DNA from 3 places in the Peribacillus sp. NPDC094092 genome. Region 3 is predicted to be linked to each of the others. Evidence: riboswitches for the same ligand, from Rfam matches in the RefSeq annotation. Region 3 holds a riboswitch; each other region holds the start of a gene.
The links. Region 3 has a riboswitch for cobalamin ahead of ACQKNS_RS01620 ((2Fe-2S) ferredoxin domain-containing protein). Riboswitches for the same ligand answer to the same signal wherever they lie in the genome.
Positions count from the first base shown of each region.

Region 1: linked by a shared signal. The riboswitch ahead of ACQKNS_RS25280 (hypothetical protein) and the one ahead of ACQKNS_RS01620 ((2Fe-2S) ferredoxin domain-containing protein) in region 3 are both predicted to bind cobalamin.
Region 2: linked by a shared signal. The riboswitch ahead of ACQKNS_RS07540 (ribonucleoside-diphosphate reductase subunit alpha) and the one ahead of ACQKNS_RS01620 ((2Fe-2S) ferredoxin domain-containing protein) in region 3 are both predicted to bind cobalamin.

Region 1 is NZ_JBNNUC010000009.1:7,565-13,501, reverse strand. It holds gene ACQKNS_RS25285 (ABC transporter substrate-binding protein) at 1-698, opposite strand, end outside; gene ACQKNS_RS25280 (hypothetical protein) at 702-1,247, opposite strand; cobalamin riboswitch at 1,405-1,624, opposite strand; gene ACQKNS_RS25275 (AAA family ATPase) at 1,814-2,770, shown strand; gene ACQKNS_RS25270 (DUF58 domain-containing protein) at 2,803-3,963, shown strand; gene ACQKNS_RS25265 (DUF4129 domain-containing transglutaminase family protein) at 3,960-5,937, shown strand, end outside.
Region 2 is NZ_JBNNUC010000001.1:1,567,436-1,573,372, forward strand. It holds gene ACQKNS_RS07525 (SulP family inorganic anion transporter) at 1-407, shown strand, start outside; gene ACQKNS_RS07530 (hypothetical protein) at 492-638, shown strand; gene ACQKNS_RS07535 (manganese-dependent inorganic pyrophosphatase) at 736-1,665, opposite strand; cobalamin riboswitch at 1,958-2,138, shown strand; gene ACQKNS_RS07540 (ribonucleoside-diphosphate reductase subunit alpha) at 2,277-4,574, shown strand; gene ACQKNS_RS07545 (ribonucleotide-diphosphate reductase subunit beta) at 4,620-5,672, shown strand; gene ACQKNS_RS07550 (flavodoxin domain-containing protein) at 5,644-5,937, shown strand, end outside.
Region 3 is NZ_JBNNUC010000001.1:338,742-350,411, forward strand. It holds gene cbiE (precorrin-6y C5,15-methyltransferase (decarboxylating) subunit CbiE) at 1-713, opposite strand, end outside; gene ACQKNS_RS01595 (cobalt-precorrin-5B (C(1))-methyltransferase) at 697-1,809, opposite strand; gene ACQKNS_RS01600 (precorrin-8X methylmutase) at 1,815-2,462, opposite strand; gene cobK (precorrin-6A reductase) at 2,475-3,245, opposite strand; gene ACQKNS_RS01610 (sirohydrochlorin chelatase) at 3,242-4,198, opposite strand; gene cobJ (precorrin-3B C(17)-methyltransferase) at 4,217-5,854, opposite strand; gene ACQKNS_RS01620 ((2Fe-2S) ferredoxin domain-containing protein) at 5,869-6,237, opposite strand; cobalamin riboswitch at 6,388-6,578, opposite strand; cobalamin riboswitch at 6,781-6,976, shown strand; gene ACQKNS_RS01625 (hypothetical protein) at 6,960-7,130, shown strand; gene ACQKNS_RS01630 (energy-coupling factor ABC transporter permease) at 7,151-7,894, shown strand; gene ACQKNS_RS01635 (energy-coupling factor ABC transporter substrate-binding protein) at 7,896-8,207, shown strand; gene cbiQ (cobalt ECF transporter T component CbiQ) at 8,194-8,970, shown strand; gene ACQKNS_RS01645 (energy-coupling factor ABC transporter ATP-binding protein) at 8,989-9,834, shown strand; gene ACQKNS_RS01650 (YozQ family protein) at 9,931-10,149, opposite strand; gene ACQKNS_RS01655 (alanine/glycine:cation symporter family protein) at 10,336-11,670, opposite strand, start outside.

The DNA.
Region 1 (5,937 bases), on a different contig from region 3:
TCATCAAAGATGTTTTTTATGCCGGCGGTGTCCAGGATTTCATTTTGGAAGGTCTCTGATCCTGTTGTATAGATTTCCGGAGCAGGGCTAATTTCAAAGTATGTTTGTTCCTTTTCATCTAAAGTTTTCACTTTTTCTTCGACACTTGCAATTTGGGATTTGATATCTTTCACTAATTCATCCCCTTTTTCGGCAACACCCATCACTTTAGCAATCTGCCCGATATCACCATATACATCATCGAAATTTGCTGCAGATTTAATGATGAATACAGGGATGCCGGCATCTTCGAGTGGTTTCAATGCCGTTTCATCACCGATGGTATAAGCTATGATGGCATCAGGTTTCAAGGCAATGATTTTTTCAGTATTAATATTAACGGAGTCTGAAACATGTTCGATGTCCTTCGCTTCCTCTGGATAATTATCGAAGTCTGTCACGCCAACGACTTTATCACCCTGTTCAAGGGCAAATAAAATTTCCGTATTGCTTGGCTGAAGTGACACGACCCTTTCCGGGATTTTCTCGAATTTTATTTTCTTGCCAGTATCATCAGTAACGGTATAGTCCTTGATTTCTTCGACCTTTTTAGTATCTTTATTATCCTTTGAGGATTGATCATCGTTCACTCCGCATCCGGTAAGGAAAAGCGTAAGCATCAGCATGGAAATCCAACTGAATCGTAGGTTTTTCTTCATTATTTATTCCTCCGTTTTCTTTTTCATTGGTTTGGTTGGATAGGATTTACTTATAAAAGGAATCTCCTCGATCCCTTGTTGCTTATTGACGTAGATTGCCATCACGAATAATACATTTGCAAGCAAATGAGCATAATCAAAAAGAATTTCCGGTATTTCCTTTTCAAGACTTACCTTGTGTAAAGCTCGCACGGACTTCTTGGCTTCACTTCGGCAAGTATGCAAAGTACATGCTGCGGTTGATCCTTGTGGAAGGACGAATGTTTCGATTTGGTCCTTCACTTCAGCGACATACCGGTCGTAAATTGCACTTAAACGGTCGAGATCATCGCCGGTAATGGCTAATTTCCCACGGACTGAACCGTTTAAATGGTAGGCCATGGGCAACAATTCCATTAAGTCGCGGTGGACAACGGGGACGTCCTCAGTAAGCGAGGCGGCCAAGCCGATTTGTGTCGTCAATGAGTCTGTGCGGATTTCAAAATCAACGGTCGATACGGACTCACGCATGTATGGGTAGCATAAAAACCGAAAGTCTTTCTTTGCCATAAACCCTCCTCCTTTTACATATTGGGTGAATGACCTCCGTATTGCTTTTCCCAGCAAGACAAATAGCCGACCAAGGGTTTTGGTCGGCTTCGGGCATCTATGTATCTGTAGTAGAAAAAGATGGGAGAGCCGTACAATCTCCCATCTTCCGAAGAGCATAATACGATGAAAAAAGGCAGGTCTCCTGGCTTGTGCGTCATTTTACTCTAAGAACCTTCCCATTTGGGTTAAATGGCCGGTGATCGGCGTGTGATTACATCCTCAAATAGTGGTAAACGTCTTATTTCATTAGCACTTACAGTTGCGGAAACAGCTTCGGTTTTAAACCGAATTCCCTATTAAGCTGACAATGCAGCACCTTTTTCTGCAAGGTTCATATTCACTTAGCAACAGTTTACCATACCTTTTGCAGTAGGCCGCATTAATATTTTTAGACAAATTCGTTTATGGTTTACCGAATATCTAGTAAACTTACAATGTAAGGTTTAATTGGAGCTTAATGTAAAATTTTTGACATAGAAAAGATATGAAATAATAGTGAGATTGTGAATCCCGGGAGGTAGAGAATGATTTATAAGCAGGTCAATCAAAAACTGGAAATGGTGCTGGGGAATATCGAGAAGGTCATTATCGGAAAACGGGATATAGCAGAACTAAGTATCGTGGCACTCCTTTCCGGTGGACATGTCTTATTGGAGGATGTTCCGGGCGTGGGGAAGACAGTCATGGTAAGGGCACTGGCAAAATCTATAGGTGCAAGATTTAAGCGAATTCAATTCACACCTGATTTACTTCCTTCTGATGTTACTGGTGTTTCAATCTTCAATCCTAAGGAACAAGAATTCATTTTTAGGCCTGGTCCGATAATGGGCCATATTATTTTGGCTGATGAAATCAACCGGACATCGCCGAAAACTCAGTCTGCGTTGCTTGAAGCCATGGAAGAGGCAAGTGTGACGATTGATGGTGTCACAAGGGGATTGGAGAAGCCGTTCTTCGTGATGGCGACACAAAACCCGATCGAGTACGAGGGGACGTATCCGCTTCCGGAGGCTCAATTGGATAGATTCCTATTAAAAATGAAAATGGGCTATCCAGGTGTGGAAGAAGAGATAGAGGTTCTTCATAGAGCTCAATACACGGTACCGCTTGAGGAGCTGGAATCCGTCATCACCTTGGATGAATTGATAGAATTACAGGCTGAGGTAAAGGCTGTGATAGTGGATGACACAATAAAACGATATATTGTTGAATTGGCGAATCGAACACGTACGCATGAAGGGGTCTATCTAGGTGTAAGCCCGCGTGGATCGATAGCCTTGATGAAGGCAGCCCAGGCTTACGCGCTGATCCAGGGCAGGGACTATGTTCTGCCGGACGATGTTCAATATTTAGTTCCATTTGTATTTTCCCACCGGCTTATTTTGAAACCTGAAGCGAATTATGATGGCTTCGATGCTGGAATGGTGATTCATGAAGTTGTGGCCACAACACAAGTGCCTGTGAAGCGGGCTATGACCTAATGCGCAAATTCATCAACATTTTAAGGGGAAATATGAGTGTGGTCGGACTTGTATTACTCATGACCGTTTCTTTTTGCTATGCAATGTTTCAAGGCGGTTTTGTCAGTTGGTTCATTTTTTATTCATTTTTGCCGTTTTCTGTGTACGCTTCGATTCTGCTGTTTTATCCGCTGCATGATTTGACTGTCGAGAGAAAGGTCAATAAAAGGGAATGCCAGGCCGGCGAATCTGTTGAAATAGCATTGACGTTTACCCGTAAAAACCGGCTGCCCCTATTATTTATGGTGGTAGAGGAGGAATTGCCTCAGCGGCTGGAAGATAGGGGATTCCAAAGGAAAATGATTATCTTTCCGGGATTCAGGCGTACCTTCAACATGTCATATACCTTGGAAGACATGGAGCGTGGAGAACATTCATTTCAATCGATCCGCTTTTGGATTGGGGACTTTTTCGGATTGGTGGAAAAGGAAGCGATATATAGTTCACCTCTGAAAATAACCGTTTTTCCTCGTTATCATGAGCTTGCCCACAGTGATCTTGATCGAGTGTTCAATCAGGGGGCAGTTATTTCAACAAAGAAAACACAACGGGAACATTCAGTGGTTTCCGGAGTAAGGGAATATCAGCCAGGCGATCAGTTGTCATGGATTAATTGGAAGGCGACGGCAAGAACGAGTGAAATCATGACGAAGGATTTTGAAGTGCAGAAAAACCGGGATGCATTCATCATGCTTGATGGAAAGCCGTCGGATTTATTCGAAGAATCCATTGTGATGGCGGCATCCGTTGTCCACGCCATGTTAAAGAAAGGCATGCAAATTGGGTATGTGAGTATGGGATCAAGGATGGTCATACCGGCAGCAGCTGGCAATAACCAGAAACGAAAGATTTTTTACAGACTTGTTAAAGAAGAGCCGAGTGCTGTAAACGCATTGAACGAAAATGTCAGGAAGGGAATTCTTCCGGCAAACGCTGCTGTGATATTCATCGTGTCAGACTTAACTTTAGAAAAGGTGGACAAATTGAGTGCATTCCGGCCTGATCAGGGATTAATGTTATGTGTGAAGAAACAGGCAGATCTTACTGATGAGGAAAGGTTGTCAAGTTCTACAGCAGTTTCGAGGGGGATAAGGGTTAGCTTTTTTGAACATGGCCAACTAAAGTTTGATAGATCAGAGGTGATGGCAAAGTGAATGTCACTACCGAAAAGTTGGAAAGGTTCATGCATGTCCTGATGTATGCATTTGGTCTGGTGTTGATTACCGAATGGTTAAGGCCTGTCGATAAACTCACCGATACAGGTAATATCGTCATTTTTCTCTTATTTTTGCTTTATTCCCTGCTGCTGCATTATTTCCGCATACATTGGTCAATCCGATTCATTCTCATTATTGCTTATATAATGATTTCATTACAGTTCCTCCATTCAAAAGACGCTTTATTTCAATTGTCATGGCTGAAAGGGTTTCTAGCTGATTTTACGGGCAATCTTGGTTTTATATATGATGGGAATTGGGAGTCGATCACAAATCCATTTCGAACGTTGCTATTTTTTGTCCTTCTTTGGCTTGTAACATATTTGATCCATTACTGGGTGATGGTGAGGCAAAGCATCTTTTTCTTTTTCATGTTAACGGTGATTTTTATATCTGTACTCGACACATTCACTCCTTATGTTGGGGATATGGCAATGATTAGAATATTCATCATCGGCTTCTTGATGCTAGGCCTTCTATCCTTGCTGCGACTGACGATACAGGAGGGGATTCAGTTTCCGATGGCTTCCATCAATAAGTGGATCTTGATGCTGACCGGCATGATATTGGTAAGTGTCCTTGTTGGTTTCGCTGCCCCGAAGCTCTCTCCACAGTGGCCGGACCCGGTGCCTTATATTACTTCTTATTCTAATAAAGCGGGGAAAGAAGAAGGTGGTTCGAAGCGTAAAAGTGTCGGGTATGATGAAGACGATTCGGAACTTGGCGGTTCGATAGAGCCGGATAGCTCCATTGTTTTTTATAATGATGCCCCTATAGGACATTACTGGAAAGTCGAGAACAAGGATATTTATACAGGTAAAGGGTGGGTTTCCAAACTGGAAACGGACTTTCGCGCTTTTTCCAACGGACAGGATATGGCATCTTTAGATATTCACGACGTTCCTGAAGTGGTGAGAACAGAAGAAATGACGGCAAAAGTGTCCATGACGGAATCATATTCCCATATCCTTCATCCGCAGTCTGGGTATTTAAAAAGGATTGAGGCCAAAAACGGGATGGATTTCAAATATTATCAGGGTATGGACAAAGTTATTTCCGAACAGGATAATGGCGAACGACTGTCCCTGAAAGAATATGAGCTTAACTATGATATGCAGAGTTTTGATATAGCTGAGTTAAGGAAAATAACGGATCGCGACGGATCGATGGATTTAATAATGGAAAAAAACACTCAGCTTCCAGAGGGATTGCCAAACCGGATATATGAATTGGCCTCCCGGCTTACAAGGAATGAAACGAATTGGTACGATAAAGCAAAAGCCATTGAGGATTATTTTGACGGACCTGCATTCATTTATTCTAAGGACGATATTCCGTATCCGGAGAGCAATCAAGATTATGTCGATCAATTTTTATTCGAGACGCAGATAGGGTATTGCGATAATTTTTCCAGTGCAATGGTCGTATTATTAAGAGCCGCCAATATGCCCGCAAGATGGGTAAAGGGTTATACGGAAGGGGAAAAATCAATCCTTGATGGCGAATCCGTTTATAAGGTGACCAATAATAATGCACATTCCTGGGTCGAGGTTTATTTTGCAGGGATAGGCTGGGTTCCCTTCGAGCCGACAAAGGGTTTCGATGGGGAAGTTGAATTTTACGATTCGGAATTGAAACAGGAAGTGAAGAACCCTGAAGAAACCCCAACTAATGAAGAGCAAACAAAGAAAGAGACCAGGGAACTTCATGATACTCCCGATAGGGAAACCCGATCACCCGTAAAAACTGGTATTGGGAACATGGAATGGTTCTTAAAATGGATTGCCATCACACTGTCAGGTGTATCGTTACTTACTTCTATTGGTTATTTCTTCAGAAGGAAGTGGATTCCTCATCTGCAGATTCTTCGTTATAGAAAGAAAACCGGTGCTCATTTCTCGACAGCCTATT
Region 2 (5,937 bases), 1.2 Mb from region 3:
TGATGATCGTGACGGTACTCATTGTCCTTTATACACATGATTTATCAAAAGGGGTATTTGCCGGAGTGCTCTTGAGCATGATCTTCTTCTCGGCCAAAATTTCTAAAGTGGCTGTAGTGAAAACGGAAGATATCCAGGCTAAGAAAACCATTTACCATATCAGCGGGCAAGTATTTTTCGCTTCTGTCCAGGACTTTGTTTCGAAGTTCGATTTCAAGGAAAAAGCCGATTCAATCGTCATCGACTTTTCCCATTCTAAAATATGGGATGCTTCAGCAGTCGGTGCTGTTGATACGGTTGTCATTAAATATCAGCTTCTGGGAATACCTGTCCAAGTGCAAGGACTCGATGAAGAAAGTTCGTTATTGCTTGAAAAACTCGCCACCTCAGAAAGTAAAATTTCTTGAAGAGTAAAATTTTGCTGAATAGAAACTTTTCAAAGCGACAAAATAGATAACATGAATTATTTCCTTTTGAAAGGAGCGAAAAGCATGACACCCGAGCAGGATTATACGGCAGCAAATCTGTCACCGGATTTATTGAATGAATTGAAAAGCTTTGAAAGCAGACTTGGCGAGGAAGCCAATAAAGAACTGATTGTCATTGCCTATGAAAAAGAAAAGGAAGCTCTGAATTAAGTAAAAAGACTCAAGCACCGTTAATGGTGCTTGAGTCTTTTTTTGCATGTGCAGAAAAAGGATGCCCATGTTTTTAATGAGCACCCCTGTTCCTTTATTATTTGCTGAATACGTCCGTTAAGACCGGCACGATTTGTTTTTTACGCGATACAACGCCTTCCAAAACGGCGATGTTATTGTTTAATGAAACGTCGTATGCTTTTTCCACTGCATAAGCTGCTTTACCAAGAGCCAAGGCAGCAGAATCATTAGTCAAGATATCCGTTACGACAAAAAGGAACAAGTCCAATTCCTTCTCAGCGATGACCGCTTCAATCGCCGCTTCCAATTCTGCTTGCTTAGCAAGGACTTCGTTCGGATCTACAGCATTGACCTGTGCTATCTCCACTTTAGCCATTCCCATGGAAAATTCCTTTGCATCAAGGGTAATAAGCTGGGCAATCGTTTTGTCGCTCAAGTCAGCTCCGGCTTTCAACAATTCCAAGCCGTATGTTTCAGCGTCGACTCCCGCAATGGCAGCCAGTTCCATTGCTGCTGCAACGTCTTGCTCCGTGCATGTAGGAGATTTGAACAATAACGAATCGGAAATGATGGCAGATAACATAAGACCTGCGATTGCTTTAGGGACTTCAATTCCGTTTTCTTTATAAATTTTATTTAAAATGGTTGCCGTACAGCCAACTGGTTCCGCACGGTAATATAGTGGATCGCTTGTTTCAAAGTTAGCGATACGGTGATGGTCGATAACTTCCAACACACGGACTTGGTCAATATCTTCAGCACTTTGCTGGCGTTCGTTATGATCGACCAGGATTACGCCTTCAGCTTCCCCTGCAACTTTTTCCACGAGACGGGGAGCTTCGAATTTGAATTGGTCCAATGCATATTGAGTTTCACCATTCACTTCACCCAGACGAACTGGTTCAGCGTTGATACCTAACTGCTTTTTCAGGTCTGCATAAGCGATTGCTGAACAGATTGTGTCTGTATCCGGGTTTTTATGTCCAAAAACTAATACTTTTTCCAAGATTTTATCCCCTTTTTCTTAAAAATTTTTCCGCGAATCCCCTCAATCAATAAGGGAGAGCCACCTTTACTAGACAATTTATTTTAACACAAAATCGCGTAAAATCAGCGCTTGAATTACCCAATCCCCAATAAAATCTTTCATTCCTTCACACTCTGCAATCAATTTGTCAATAGATAAGGGTTGGTTTTTTTCAAATATATTAGTTGAATTATCATCGTATATGGCTTACGATAATATAAGCAGAAATACTAGATATTGATTACATAAACATTATTAATAACTATATATAGAATTTTTTATAATCCAAGGTGCCAGTGATGGCTGAAAAGGGAATCCGGTGTAAACCCGGAACTGTCCCCGCAACTGTAAATGTGACGAAATGAGAAACCCACTGTATAGCTCTCTATACGGGAAGGACTCAAAGTAGGATGATCATGAGTCAGGAGACCTGCCTTGAATTTTTCACGTTTCTTATTCTTCGGGGATTGAGATGATGAAACGATAGTTTAACGGCTATTTTTTCATGGCTTTTTTATTCTATCGTTTGATCCGCTCAATTCATTGGGCGGTTTTTTTATTTTAGCGGAAGTTAACAAGGAGGATTATTAATGACTCAAACATATAACTCTACCATAAGTGAAAGTGACACAGAAACGAAATCCATCCAGCTCGAGATGTTATCAAAGGAATTCGAAGGCCATCTCGATATGGAAAAGTTCAAAAAGCGTTTTACAAAATGGCTAGATCGCAAAAGCGACTCAACCGAAGAACAATCATCAAAAAAACTGATTCAGCTCGCTCTTGAAAGTGTGGATATCGATGCTCCGGATTGGACGTTCGTTGCTGCAGCAGAACTGTTGAATACAATGTATAGGGATGCACAAGCCAATCGAGGTTATGAAGGCAAGAGATATGGCTCATTCTATGAGCTGATCGCGGAACTCTCCCAGCTTTCAGAAGGTCAGCGTTATCCCATTTATAAATCAGAACTGCTATCTTCATATACGAAAGCGGAAATTGAGGAATTGGGTTCGGTGATCGACCCGGAAAAAGATAAATTATTCTCGTACATAGGCATCTACTTATTGAACGACCGCTATCTGGCCCGCCCTCGAAAGGACAAGGTCTACGAACTGCCACAAGAACGTTTCATGATCATTGCGATGGAAATCATGCGATTGGAAAAAACGGAGCACCGCCTGCAACTTATTAAAGAAGCATACTGGGCCATGTCCAATCTTTATATGACCGTTGCGACTCCTACACTCTCCAATGCAGGTAAAACACATGGACAGTTAAGCTCTTGCTTTATCGACGCAATTGAAGATTCCATTGACGGAATCTACCTATCAAACTACGATGCAGCAAAAGTATCTAAATTTGGCGGCGGTGTCGGCCTTTACGTCGGTAAGGTTCGCTCGCTTGGTTCAGATATCCGGGGTTTTTCTGGAAACAGTTCTGGCACGACTCCCTGGATTCGACTATTCAACCAGACAGCTGTAAGTGTTGATCAATTGGGTCAACGTAAAGGTGCCATCGCGATTTACTTGGATGCCTGGCATAAAGATATCATGAGCTTCCTCGATTTAAAAACACAAAACGGAGATGACAGATTAAAAGCCCATGATATTTTTACAGGTGTATGCATACCCGATTTATTCATGGAAGCTGTACGCGACAGAAAAGAATGGTATCTTTTCGATCCGCATACCGTTAAGCAAACCCTTGGATTTTCACTTGAAGATCTTTATGACGAGAAGAAAGGCGAAGGAAGCTTCAGGAATCATTATGCACTTGCTGTCGAGGCCGCAGAAAATGGCACGCTTCCAAACTATGGCTTTGAAAAAATCAAGGCGATGGACATCATGAAAAGCATCATGATTTCTCAATTAGAAGAAGGCGTACCTTATATGTTCTACCGCGATGAAGTGAATCGGAAGAATCCCAATAAACATAAAGGGATGATTTATTGTTCTAACCTTTGCACAGAGATTGCCCAAAATCTTAGCCCTTCGACGATCACGGATGAATATGAAACAGAAGATGGAAATGTTGTTGTGGTTCGTAAAAGCGGCGATTTCGTAGTCTGCAACCTTTCATCCATTAACTTGCCCAGGGCGGTGGGCAGCGATGTTTTGGAAAGATTGATTCCCATTCAGATCCGCATGCTGGATAATGTCATCGATGTGAATAATCTTCCTGTCAAACAAGCATCCATCTCGAACAAACGTTACCGGGCAATTGGTTTAGGAACGTTTGGATGGCATCATTTACTTGCCACACAGAATATTTATTGGGAATCCGATGAGGCTGTACACTATGCAGATGCTTTATACGAAAAGATCGCTTACTTAACAATCAAGGCATCCAACGAATTGGCCAAGGAAAAAGGATCATACCCATATTTTGAAGGATCGGATTGGCATACAGGCGACTATTTCGAGCTTCGTAAGTATACAGATCAAAAATGGATGGATTTAAAAGCGGACGTTCAGGAACACGGGACCCGTAATGGATATTTAATGGCCATTGCCCCCAATTCTTCGACAGCTAAAATCGGTAATTCCACTGATGGAATCGATCCTTTGTATGAAATTGAATTTTACGAAGAAAAGAAAAACTTCAAATTCAAGGTGACCGCGCCCGGCTTGACGCCAAATACGTATGAATATTATAAAAAGACGAGATTCAATTTGGACCAACTGGAAAGCATCAGGCAAAATGCAGCCCGCCAACGCCATATTGACCAAGCAATCAGCTTTAATCTGTATGTACACAATACAATCAAAGCGAAGGTCCTATTGGATATCCATTTAACGGCATGGGAAAGCGGATTGAAATCAACGTATTATGTTCGTTCGACTTCTTCCGAATATGAAAATGCCTGCGAAAGCTGTTCAAGTTAACGACAATCATAACCCAGTAATCTTTTCTTAAAGGAGTTTTCACGAATGACCAATCATATCAAAAAGATTCGGATGCTCGAGCCTACGCATCCAACCAAAGCAACCGGTGTTTTCAAAGGAGAAGCTTCAGGCTTCCTCCTTTGGAACGATATTCAGTATGAGAAATTCTATGATACCTATACACAGCTCATCAATAACTTTTGGAAGCCTTCGAGCGTGAACATGATCCAGGATAAAAAGCAGTGGGGCGAATTGGACGAAGATATTCAGGACGCTTTTCTCGATATCCTTACGATGATTGCTGGAATGGACAGTCTTCAAACGCCAACTTTAGTAGAAATCCTTCGGTACATCAAAGATCCGGCGGCAAAAGCCATCCTGGCCAACATGGCCCAGCAGGAATCGATCCATAATGAATCTTATTCCTATATCCTTGCTTCCTTGATTCCCGTAGGCAAGCAAAAACAGCTTTTCGACCGCATTAAAGAACACCCTGAAGTGATAAAGCGTAACCAACCGATCGTTGATGCTTATCAAACGTTCGTGGACGATCCCAGCCCTCAGCATTTATTCGAGGCACTGATCCATTCAACGAACCTTGAAGGGATATATTTCTATCTGGCATTCGCCTTTTATTATAATTTAGGAAGACAAAATTTAATGACTGGTTCAGCTACGATGATATCCTATATTCATCGCGATGAAATGGTCCATTTCGATTTCATTGGAATGCTCGTTCAAATCTTGATGTATGAATATCCTGAGTTAAATAATGAGGAAAACACGAAGTTCATCTATACTACGATTGAAAACGCAGTCGAACTCGAAAAAGAATGGTCTGAATATATGCTCGAAGATATCCAAACCAAAGCCGATCTCGATTTGGAAGAATTCAATGAGTACATCGAATATATCGCCAACAAACGATTACGAATGCTGGGCCTTGAAAATTTGTATAAAGAGTATGGCGAGAATCCGATGCCATGGATCAAAACGTTCGATGATGAATCGATCGGACTTACCAAAACCGATTTCTTCGAACAGAAGTCAAGGACATACAGTCAAGTAAATGCCAGCAATGGGTTCGATGAGCTGTAAAGTTGCCATTGTCTATCATTCTGCCGGCGGCAATACAAAAGCGCTTGCTGAAGCCCTCGCTTCCCTTTTACCTGATGCTGGACTATATCGAATGAATGAATTTGACTTACGTACATTGCCTGATTACGATGCTTTGATCATCGGCACCTATACATGGGGCAATGGGGAGCTTCCTGCTAAATCAGCAGCCTTTTATAAAGAACTGGAACAGTTGCCTATTGCTCATCTGAAAACGGGAGTCTTCGGCACTGGTGAAACCAACTAT
Region 3 (11,670 bases):
AGGCTTAGTACCCGAATTTCCTTTTTGGTTATGAGACCTTTGTCAGGTTTACGCTGCGAAAATTCTTCATCATCTATCCCCAAGGACCAGCTTGGACCTTCTGATTTTCTTTTCAAAATGACGACATTCAACGGGGAGAATTCCCGTTCCATCATTTCTTCAAGTTCATACCAGCCAGAATCTTCGGTTTCTCCTTGGAGATTTTCAGCCACAAATGCCCGGTATTCAGTCATTCCGAATGAAATGAGATATTTAGCAAGTTGATTGGGACTATTTTCGATGTCGGTAAGCAAAGCTACTTTCGCTTTCCCATCAATCCTTTGAGCCAGCCCTTTCATACTCCGGCCATGAACACTGACTAGGAAGGCATCTTGCCAGCTTTCACCCATTTTTGCAAAAGCAAGCTGTATGGAACTGAAATATGGGTAAACCTCTATGTTGATTTTGCTGGAAAGATAACCTCCAATTCCATAAAACATTGGGTCACCGGAAGCTAGGACAACTGTTGGACGAGTTTCATCCTGCAGTTGTTCCACCACATTTTTCAAACCGCCCTTAATGACAATCTTCTTGCCAGAATAGTTCGGGAAAAACGATAAGACCCGTTCACCTCCGACCAGCACTTCACTTTCTTCTATCCATTGGGCATATTGGGGCAGCAAGCTTTCCTGACCGTTATCCCCTATCCCGATCAATTTAATCGATTGACTCAATTCCAACAGCCCTTCCCAGTAATTGTCCTTTCAACGAATAAATCGCCGTTTCCATTTCAATTCCGCCCTTCACTTGCTTTATGGCAGAGTGACAGCAGGATTCACATAGTTTATTGAAAAAATCAAAATTATTTATCGCTGACATCATGTCCCCGACTTGTGACGCAGTGTTTGCATTCTTGATTTCAAGAACAAGGTCGCCTCCAGCTCCCACGCTTTGAGCTATTTCCGATAGAAAACCGAAGTCGACCGGGGCACTTTTTGAATGCACCATCATCACACCTTGGGCCACTTTGGAGAATTTCCCCATCATGCCGACCAATGATACCTTTTTAATTCCCTGCCTCTTACATTGCTTAAGTGAGAAGCCCACAAAGTCACCCATTTCAATAAAGGCTTCCTCAGGCAAATCCTGGAGAAGGCCCATCGCATACTTTTCACTGCGCCCGCCAGTAGTTAAGACAAGATGCTCGCACCCACTTGCTTTGGCAACACTGATAGCCTGGACGATGCTTGCCATATAGGCTGAACTGGAAAAAGGGACGACAGTGCCCCTTGTTCCTAGAATGGAAATGCCCCCCACAATCCCCAAGCGGCCATTTAATGTTTTTTTCGCTATTTCTTCACCTGCAGGCACGGAGATGACCACTTTCACTCCTCTATCGATCTTAAATTCTTCCAATGTTTGTTGCACAGTTGTTAAAATCATTTTGCGCGGAACAGGATTGATGGCCGCTTCTCCTACAGGAACAGGAAGCCCGGGTTTGGTCACACGCCCCACACCTATCCCTCCATCCAGGATAATCCCAGGGGCATCCGACCAGCTGACAGTAGAGATAATATGTGCCAGATGGGTGGCATCTGGATCATCTCCGGCATCTTTGATCGTTTCAGCACTAACCGCATTTTCCGATATTTCATATTTCTCAATAGTGAAAGTGGCATCTCGCCCTATGGGCAAGGAAATCGTGGCTTCCTCAAGTGCATCCCCCGTGATCAATGCAGTCAATGCCGCTTTGGTCACGGCAGTCGAACATGCCCCTGTCGTATACCCATGACGCATTTGCGAGGGGTCTTTTTTCACTTTCTTTTCCATGATTTTTAACTATCAGCTAAAAGGGAAATCGCGTTCAATGCAGCAACAGTGACAGTACTTCCACCTTTTCGGCCAATATTCGTAATGAATGGGACTTCCGTGATTTTGGCGAGTTCCTCTTTCGATTCTGCTGCAGAAACAAACCCAACAGGCATTCCAATGATTAAGTCCGGTTTAGCTATCCCCTCTTTAATAAGGCGAATGAGTTCAAGTAAAGCTGTAGGTGCATTACCAATGGCATAAATGCCCCCTTCATTTTCCTTTACGGCTTTTTGCATCGAAATGATCGCCCTTGTCGTATTCAAACGTTTTGCTTCGACCATCACATCCGGATCTGAAATGTAGCAATGAACGTCCCCGCCGTGTTTTTGAAATCTTTTTTTGCCTGTACCGCTCTCGATCATTTGCACATCCGCAATTACATGTCTACCTTTGCGAATGGCTTCCACACCAGCTTGAATGGCATTTGGATGGATGATGACACTTCTTCCCAATTCAAAATCCGCTGAAGCATGAATGACCCGGCGGACGATCTTCCATTCATCTTCAGAAAAATCATGATTGCCCATTTCTTCTGCTATGATCGAGAAGCTATAATCATATATTTTGTCTGGGTCTACCGTTAGTGGTTTAAAATCCGTTTTAAAATCCATCTTGCATTCCTCCTATTTTTCATTTAGTTGCTTATTCAACTCGGTGATGACATGATCAAAACTGGAATGGACATTTTGATAGTCAACATCCGGTCGAGATATCATAATCGTCTCTATTCCACATTCCAACGCAGCTTCCAATTTCTCATCAACCGCACCGACCTTGCCACTTTCTTTCGTTATCATCAATGTAACCCCATACTGTTCATATAGAGCTTTATTTAATTCTTTGGAAAATGGACCCTGAATCGCAACGATATTTTTTTGTTCAATGCCCAGCTGCGCACATTTTTCCATATTGTCCATTCGTGGCAGCATTCTCGCTATGACTCTGGTATTCTCTAGCCCTACCAATACTTTTGCGAACACCGCTAGCGTTTTACTTCCGGTCGTGAGCATGATGACTCCCCGTTTTTCAGCGGCAAGTTTGGCAGCCTCCTCATAATCACGGACAACTATCAATTTATCATTCTGAAACCGTTGACTTTCACGCTCATAACGAATATAAGGGACATTTGCTGCCTTTGCTCCGTTAAGGGCGTTTTTGGATGCTTCTTCGGCAAATGGGTGACTTGCATCAACTACAGCCTGAAAACCTTTTTCAAAGATTAAAGATGTCATATCCTCTGCAGTTAATCGGCCAATCCGGGTGGATATGCCTGCATCGTGCAAACTTTTAGCCGCCGATTCGGTTACAACAGTTGCCAAAACCTTGAATCCCACCTGCTGCATCTCAATCGCTAATTCCCTTGCATCACTTGTGCCCGCCAAAAACAAAATCATTTTGACGTCCCCACCACTTGTCCATCGTGATCATGGTGATGATCATGATCGTGGTTATGATCGTGATCGTGATGATGATCGTGATCATGATGGTGATCGTGATCATGATGGTGATCGTGATCATGATGGTGATGATGGTGGGCATGTCCATGTTCCTCGACATGTTTACGATAGTTTTCCAAATCACGTGCCCCGCTTGATCTGCCTTCACTAGCTTCAATTACACGTTCATGCAGAATGTTCTGTAACGTTGGATGATATCCAAAATACTTTGCCAAAATGAATTCTTGATCTTGATATTGCTCTTGATAACCTTTCAGCATATCTTCCATTCTTTCCATCAACACCCCTGTGAAGAGGAAATATGGCAGCATCACTACTTTTTTCGCCCCTAAGCGGATGCATCGTTCAATACCTTCGTCAACGTGTGGGTCCGTTACACCCATGAAAGCTGCTTCGACCCAATTTACGTTCAACTTTTCCCATAATAATCGTGAAATTTTATATATATCACTATTTGCATCAGCATCACTGCCACCTCGGCCAATTAGCAATACTGCTGTCCCATCCTGTTCAGAGGTTGTATCGAATCCCGCTTCCTCAAGACGGTCTGTCAGGATTGTCAATATATCATGGTGGACCCCGATCGTTTGGCCATATGTGAATTTCACTTCTGGATACTTTGTTTTCCCATCCTCTATTTCAGCTGGGATATGTAATTTCGAATGTCCTGCATGCAACAAAATGATCGGTATGACGATAACTTCAGAAGCCCCTCGTTTTACACAATTATCAATGCCTTTGGATATATTCGGTGCCGCAAATTCCAAGAAGCACGTTTCTACAAGGAAGCGCTCTTCCAATGCCGGAATCATATTTTCAATAAAATGAAGGACTTCTTCGTTTCCCGAAGCCAAGCGGCTTCCGTGTCCTACGAACAAAACTGCTTTCATTTACTTTCCCCCTCTTGATTAGTCTTCACAAGGCGCAGGCTCTATGTTTATTTTGGGAGCGATGTCCTGATAAGAAAAATTCTGTATCTTTTTCGAACGTTTGAAGTATTTAAAAAGCCGCTCATTTGGATGGGCATTTTGCTTATACTCCGCGACAATGTCCGTAATCAGTTCAACCAGCTGTTCCGGTTCGATGCCTTCTGCAACAGGCTGACCTGGATGGGCTGTTCTTCCAACCGGTTTAGCCCCAAGAAATAAGTCAAACTTCCCTTTTCGGAAGACAATCCCGATATCATCCATCACAGCACTATAACAAGCCATCCCACACCCATTAAAACCGATGTTAAGTTCCTTGGGCATTTTCATTCCGCCAAGCACCCGATGTATTTCATCCGCATAAGGAATGGATTCGGTTTTTTCACCATCACAGAAATCACATGCTTTTAATGACAGTACATCCCCAATCGGTGACAATAAAAAGTTTGCAGATTGCAATTTTCCCGTAATGACTTCCGGATCCGTTGTCGGAATCTTTAATACGATTTTATGATTTGGCGTATATTCCATCGTGCCCTTTTCCCCGACAACTTCCGCAAGTGTCATCATTTGTTTGGGAGTGAATTGTTTATTCGCCACACCTGGACTAACGGCAAGTTCGAATACCGACTCCATTTTTTGCTGAACAATTGGCTCAATGGATTGCAAAACGGTTTGACCCTTGACTCTTGACAGTGCTTCCATTGCCATTTCAAAGGAAGCTGGCTTCTTTTCAGGTGCTTTTGTAAGTAATCCAACTCCTCCAGCAGATTCGGTAAAGGCTTCTTGATCTAATGCCCACGGTTCCGCTTCCTTTTGCAGACGCTGATGCGGCTTCAATGGTTGCTTTTCCGAATTCAAAGTATATTTCCTTTGATAGCCTCTTGGTGTGATGATTTTGTCATCATATAAAAAGGTGGATGAATTACCAATGATGACGGTGGTCAGCATCCCAATATCGTGATTCAACATATCTTTCAAATTGGTTATGACAACATCCTGCCTATCGCGATATGCACTTTTCACCAACCCGACAGGTGTATCGGGCGAACGGTAGCGAAGGAGAATTTTCTGTGTTTCAACAATTTGCCTGGTCCGCCTGCCGCTGCGCGGATTATACAGGGCAATGACAAAGTCTGCCATTGCAGCTGCTTCAACCCTTTTAGCGATCAGTTCCCAAGGTGTTAAATGATCACTGAGACTGATCGTACACGAATCGTGCATGACTGGTGCCCCAAGTAAAGATGCACAAGAATTGATTGCAGAAATGCCAGGAATGACTTCAATGCCCACTCCAGTTTCTTCTTTCCAGCCTTTTTCAATCAATACTTCATAAACCAACCCAGCCATCCCGTAAACTCCGGCATCCCCGCTGGAAATTACCGCAACTTTCTTACCCAGCTCCGCTTGTTTCACTGCTTCCTGTGCACGTGATACCTCTTCTGTCATCCCCGTACTAATAATCGTTTGATCTGTAAGCAGTCCCTGAATGAGTTCAACATAAGTTTTATAACCAATGATGTAGTCACTTTCTTGAAGGGCTTCGACAGCACGTTTGGTAATGTGTTCAAAATTCCCTGGCCCAAAGCCCACGACGAATAATTTACCTTTTGTACTCATTAAGACATCTCCTTTTACGCTTTGTTCTTTGAAATACCCGTATGAGCAGGAAAATCTGGATTGGGTGTCATTTCCCCATCATTGAATTGGTAGATCATTTGTGGAACAAACTCCCCATCATCGATATGGCTGACAATCTGGCGACCGAAATCAGGCGTTTCCACTCGATACCAGTTTCCTTGGGGATAGGCAATCACAACACATGCATCCTTACATCTTCCGTTACACCGTGTCCTGGTTGTATGGATTTTCAAGTCCAGTCCTTTGGAAGCAATTTCATCGCGAATCGCTTGAGTTACTTCTTCCCCGCCCTTTTTCATGCAGCTACTCCCATTACAAATCAACAAATGTGTATTTGTACCCATTAAGTTCCAAGTAGTCATCTTCTTCCTCCTGCTTCAGGGAAAAGGCAAAATAAAAAACCTTAACAATAAGAGTTAAGGTTTAAAAAAACTATATGAATGAGGAGCACCAGGCAAGAATGCCCAATCTCCCAAAATCGTCATAGTCCTTCTACCTTTCCCTCCGAAAAGTATCATGCAATTTTAAAAGCAGGTTTCCTGGCTAACGCTTCATTTTACTTTGTCCCTTCCCGGCAACAATGCCAGTGGTTATCGACAATTTCATCAGCGTTTACAGTAGCGGGGGCTGCATCGGATTTTCACCGATTTCCCTATTATCCCTTGCTTATTCAAACAAGAGCACTTTTAAAATGAAATATTTGGTTTTAATATACATATATAACTAACTTTATCTATCATATAACAACTTTATGAAAATTCAATAGTTTATTCCGACTGTTTAGAAAAGTTTAATAGTGTATATTCTGCCACAAGCCTTTCCTTGCAACAAACTTAGTCAAAAAAAAAAAAGATAGTGTAGCTGGAATTATTTCTTTATGGTACACTATACGAGAATTTTCTAAATAATTACATAAGTTTTATGGTGTTGAATTTTTCGGAATTCAGCTTAAAAGGGAAGCCGGTGAAAATCCGGAGCGGTCCCGCCACTGTAAAGGGAAGTCCTATTACTTTAACTTTAATCCACTGTCAAATGAGATGGGAAGGATGTAATGGGATGATGAACCAAAGCCAGGAGACCTGCCATGAAGCGTGAAACTGTTTCAACCTACGAGGATGGGTGTGCGGATCAGGCAGAAAGGCCCATTGTTGGTTTATGCTGCAAAATTCCTGTTCATTACGCACTTCTTTCCTTTGAGAGAAGTGCTTTTTATGTTGGGTGCGCCTTTCTTCTCAAGATTGATCAGAAAAATTAAAAGTGTTGAAGGGAGAAAGAATGAAAAGAACCAATTGGAAAACCATTTATTTTGTCATTTTACTGCTTTTTGTTCCAAAACGGGCCATGGCCATGCATATCATGGAGGGCTTTTTACCCATTGAATGGGCAATATTCTGGTGGGCCGTGACGCTTCCATTTTTAATCTTGGGTTACCGGTCCATTAGAACCAAAGTAAGGGAAAATCCAGAAACAAAAATGATGCTTGGCCTATCGGGTGCATTTGTATTTATTTTATCGGCCCTAAAGATCCCTTCCGTTACGGGAAGTTCTTCACACCCTACCGGAGTTGGTTTGGGTTCCATATTATTCGGACCATTGGCCATGAGTGTCGTTGGCTCAATCGTTCTGTTATTTCAAGCTGTTTTACTGGCTCACGGAGGATTGACGACATTAGGGGCCAATGCATTTTCCATGGCTGTTTGCGGACCGCTCATTGCTTACTTCGTCTTCAAGGGCGCAACTAAATTGGGATGGTCATTTTCACTTGCCGTTTTCTTGGCAGCTGCTTTTGGAGATTTGGGTACTTATGTGGTAACTTCCGTTCAACTTGCTCTTGCTTTTCCATCCGAGGTAGGAGGATTCATGGCCTCTTTCAGTAAATTTGCAGGGATTTTTGCCCTGACCCAAATTCCCTTGGCAATCAGTGAGGGGTTATTGACAGTCGTCGTGATGAATTTCTTGAAAAAATACAATTTGGGCGAATTGAAATTGCTGCGAGTTTTATCTAAGGAGGCCCGTTAACATGAAAAAAAGTTTATTGCTGCTTTTCCTGGTCGTCGTTCTTGCCACCATACCGTTAATCACACAACAAGGAACGGAATTTGGCGGTGCCGATGGGGAAGCTGAAGAAGCCATCACTAAAATCCAGCCGGAATACAAGCCATGGTTCAACAGTATTTGGGAGCCGCCCGGTGCAGAAACCGAAAGCTTATTATTTGCGCTGCAAGCTGCAATCGGAGCTGGTTTCATTGGTTATTTCATAGGTGTAACGAGACAAAGGAATAAGCAAGCCAAACAAGAAATTCCTGAAAAATCGAAGCATGTTACTCATTGATAAATATGCCTATTTCAATGGGCTAAAGGATGTACATCCGTTGGAAAAGATGGTTTTTGCACTCTCCCTTTTGCTATTTTCGTTAACGGTAAGGGATATGATCGTTTCGCTCATCACTTTTACGGTGATGAGCGCTTTAATCATTTTTGCGGCAAAAATCCCGCTTTCTTATTATCTTAAATTACTTCTATTACCAGGATTTTTTATACTATCAGGAACAATTACCATCCTTATTTCTTTTACAAGCAAATTTACTTCGATTTCGAATATAAGGTGGTCCTGGAAGGTCGGGAACTGGCAAATATTCATCAGCGATGACAGCGTAGGAACAGTGATCAATTTGATCACTGTCGTATTAGGCAGCATCAGCTGTTTATATTTCCTTACCTTAACTACACCCATTACCGTCATCTTATCGGTGATGAGAACACTTAAAGTGCCTTCCTTATTGATCGAATTGATTGAATTGACCTATCGCTTCATCTTTATCTTTTTAGAAACAGCTTTGGCCATTCACCAATCACAAGCTTCACGGCTGGGGTATGGTTCGTTAAGGAAAGGCATTCGATCTCTTGGATTACTGATCTCATCATTATTTTTAGGAGTATTGCAGCGCTCTGGACATTTGACGATGGCCATGAACGCAAGAGGCTATCAGGAGAACCTTTCCTTTATCGAGGATACTTACACCTATTCCTTACGCAATTGGCTTATCGCGATTTTCATACTGGGAAGCTTGATATTCATTAATGGAATTTTGTAAATTGGAGGCAAACCAAGAATGGACGAGCATATTTTTCATATAGAAGGCCTCACCCATCAATTCGCAGATGGAACGTTCGCTTTAGACAATCTTTCGCTAACGATCCAACAGGGTAAAAAGATAGCATTATTAGGCAATAATGGTGCCGGCAAATCGACTTTATTCCTCCATTTAAATGGGCTTTTACAACCTACATCAGGTAAGATCAGATTTAAAGGCAAGAAAATGAAATATGACCGTAAATCATTACTATCATTACGAAAGCAAGTCGGGATCGTTTTTCAAGATCCCGACTCGCAGCTTTTTTCCGCTAATGTACAACAGGATATATCGTTTGGACCGATGAATTTAGGATGGGATAAAAATGCAGTCCAGGAGAAAGTAAATTGGGCAATGGCAGAAACGAAAGTAACCGAACTGAAAAACAGACCCACACATTTTTTGAGCCTAGGGCAAAAAAAACGTGTCGCCATTGCAGGGGTACTCGCCATGGAACCCGATGTGTGGCTCTTGGATGAGCCTACTGCTGGATTGGATCCTTATTTCTCAAGACAGATCATGGGTCTGCTGGACAGTATCCACCTCCCTGACAAAACGATAATCCTATCAACTCATGATGTTAATTTAGCTTATCAATGGGCTGATGAAGTCGTTGTCATGAACGATGGTAAGGTCATATACCAAGGAGACCCTGTTTCCGTTTTCCATGATGAAGACGTTTTGCTGCAGGCACATCTGGAGAAGCCATGGGTTTTTGAAATGTTTCAAGCCCTCCTTCAATCAAGGGAACCTGCAGAAGTGCACCTTTTCCCAAGAACGAAGGAAGAATTGCTTTTAATGTTGGAGACTGAAAGGATCTATTAATTAAGCATCCCCTAGCTTTTGTTTCATCCAAAAGCTAGGGGATATCTTTAAAATAGCAGGCGATAATTCTTGATCCAAAAAAACGAAAATCTATAATTACTTATCTTCCTCAGATCTTTCTTTTGCAAGCTCAATATCACTTCCGTTTACATCATCAACGACTGCTTTTATTTCGCCTTCCGCATAAGTATCCGAAACTTGTTCGTGGGTTGTAGCCAGTCCAGAAGATAAATCATCTTCCCGCTTATAATCATTAACTTCATATGTTCTTCCTGCGATTTCTGAAGATTCATTTTTTGTTTGCTTGCTATCCATTTTTTTCACTCCTAGTTTTTAAATTGTCCAATCATCAATTGACAGCAGTATTAAAGACAAAGGTATTTTGTGTAAAAACTGAAGCAATATTCAATAATGATAAAAAAGGAGGGAAAAGGCAAAAAAAGCTTACAAGTAAAATCCCCTTTCAAGGACTTTACTTGTAAGCTTATTGAGAGTTTAGGCTTACTTCTTCACATCCGTATTATCGGAAGGGTCACCCCAACATTCCACATTCTTCAAACCTTTAATATTGTTCACATGGAAGACAGGATTTTTCCCACTTTTCTTTTGCTTTTGATAATCCGCCAGTGCAGCAAATGCAATCTTCCCCAGTAATGCTATGGCAACCAGGTTGATAATGGCCATAAGCGCCATCAGCAAGTCAGCCAGTCCCCAAACAAAATCCAATGAGGCAAGAGAGCCGAATATCACCATCCCTACGACTGCTATACGATAGATGTTTAACCAAACCTTATTTTCATTGATGAAGCCAATGTTTGACTCTCCATAATAATAGTTGCCCACAATGGAGCTAAAGGCGAATAACAGTACAATGATGGCAAGGAATATACCCGCCCAAGATCCCAATGCCGTTCCAAGGGCATTTTGGGTAAGGACGATTCCATCCGTTTCCTTCGATGTATAAAGACCTGAAAACAAAATGATGAAGGCAGTCGAACTGCAAATGATGAGCGTATCGACAAAAACACCTAGTGACTGAATGAGCCCTTGCTTGACGGGATGACTGACATCCGCCGTCGCGCCGGCATTAGGTGCACTACCCATCCCTGCTTCATTTGAAAATAGGCCGCGCTTGATTCCCTGCATCATGGCTGCTCCCAGTACTCCACCAGCCACTTCTTTTATTCCATTAAATGCACTTTCAAAGATCAGAACAAAAACACCCGGTAACTCGGTAATATTCATGATGATGATAATCAACGCCACTATCACATAGGCTCCTGCCATGATCGGAACGATGACTTCAGAGACCTTTGCAACCATTTTGATCCCGCCAAAAATGATGACAGCCGTGACGATTGCCAGAATGACAGCCGTCACCCACTTTTCAATCCCAAACGATTCGTTGAATGCGCTTGTAATCGTATTGGCTTGCACCGAATTGAAAGCTAGTCCAAATGTAAGCGAAATCAACACAGCGAAAGTGATGCCCATCCAGCGGGCATTCAATGCTTTTTCCATATAATACGCAGGACCGCCGCGGAATGCATCCCCATCCCTGACCTTATAGATTTGAGCAAGTGTACTTTCAATGAAAGCCGAAGCAGATCCGATCAGTGCTATTAACCACATCCAGAAAACGGCTCCAGGGCCGCCCGTCGTGATCGCTATGGCAACACCTGCAAGGTTACCCGTTCCTACCCGGGAAGCCGTACTAATACAAAATGCCTGAAAGGATGTCACACCTTTTTTTTCCGCAGTGGCCCCTTCGCCCAATAGCCGGAACATTTCCCCTACCATTCTGAATTGAACAAACCTCGTGCGGACGGAAAAATA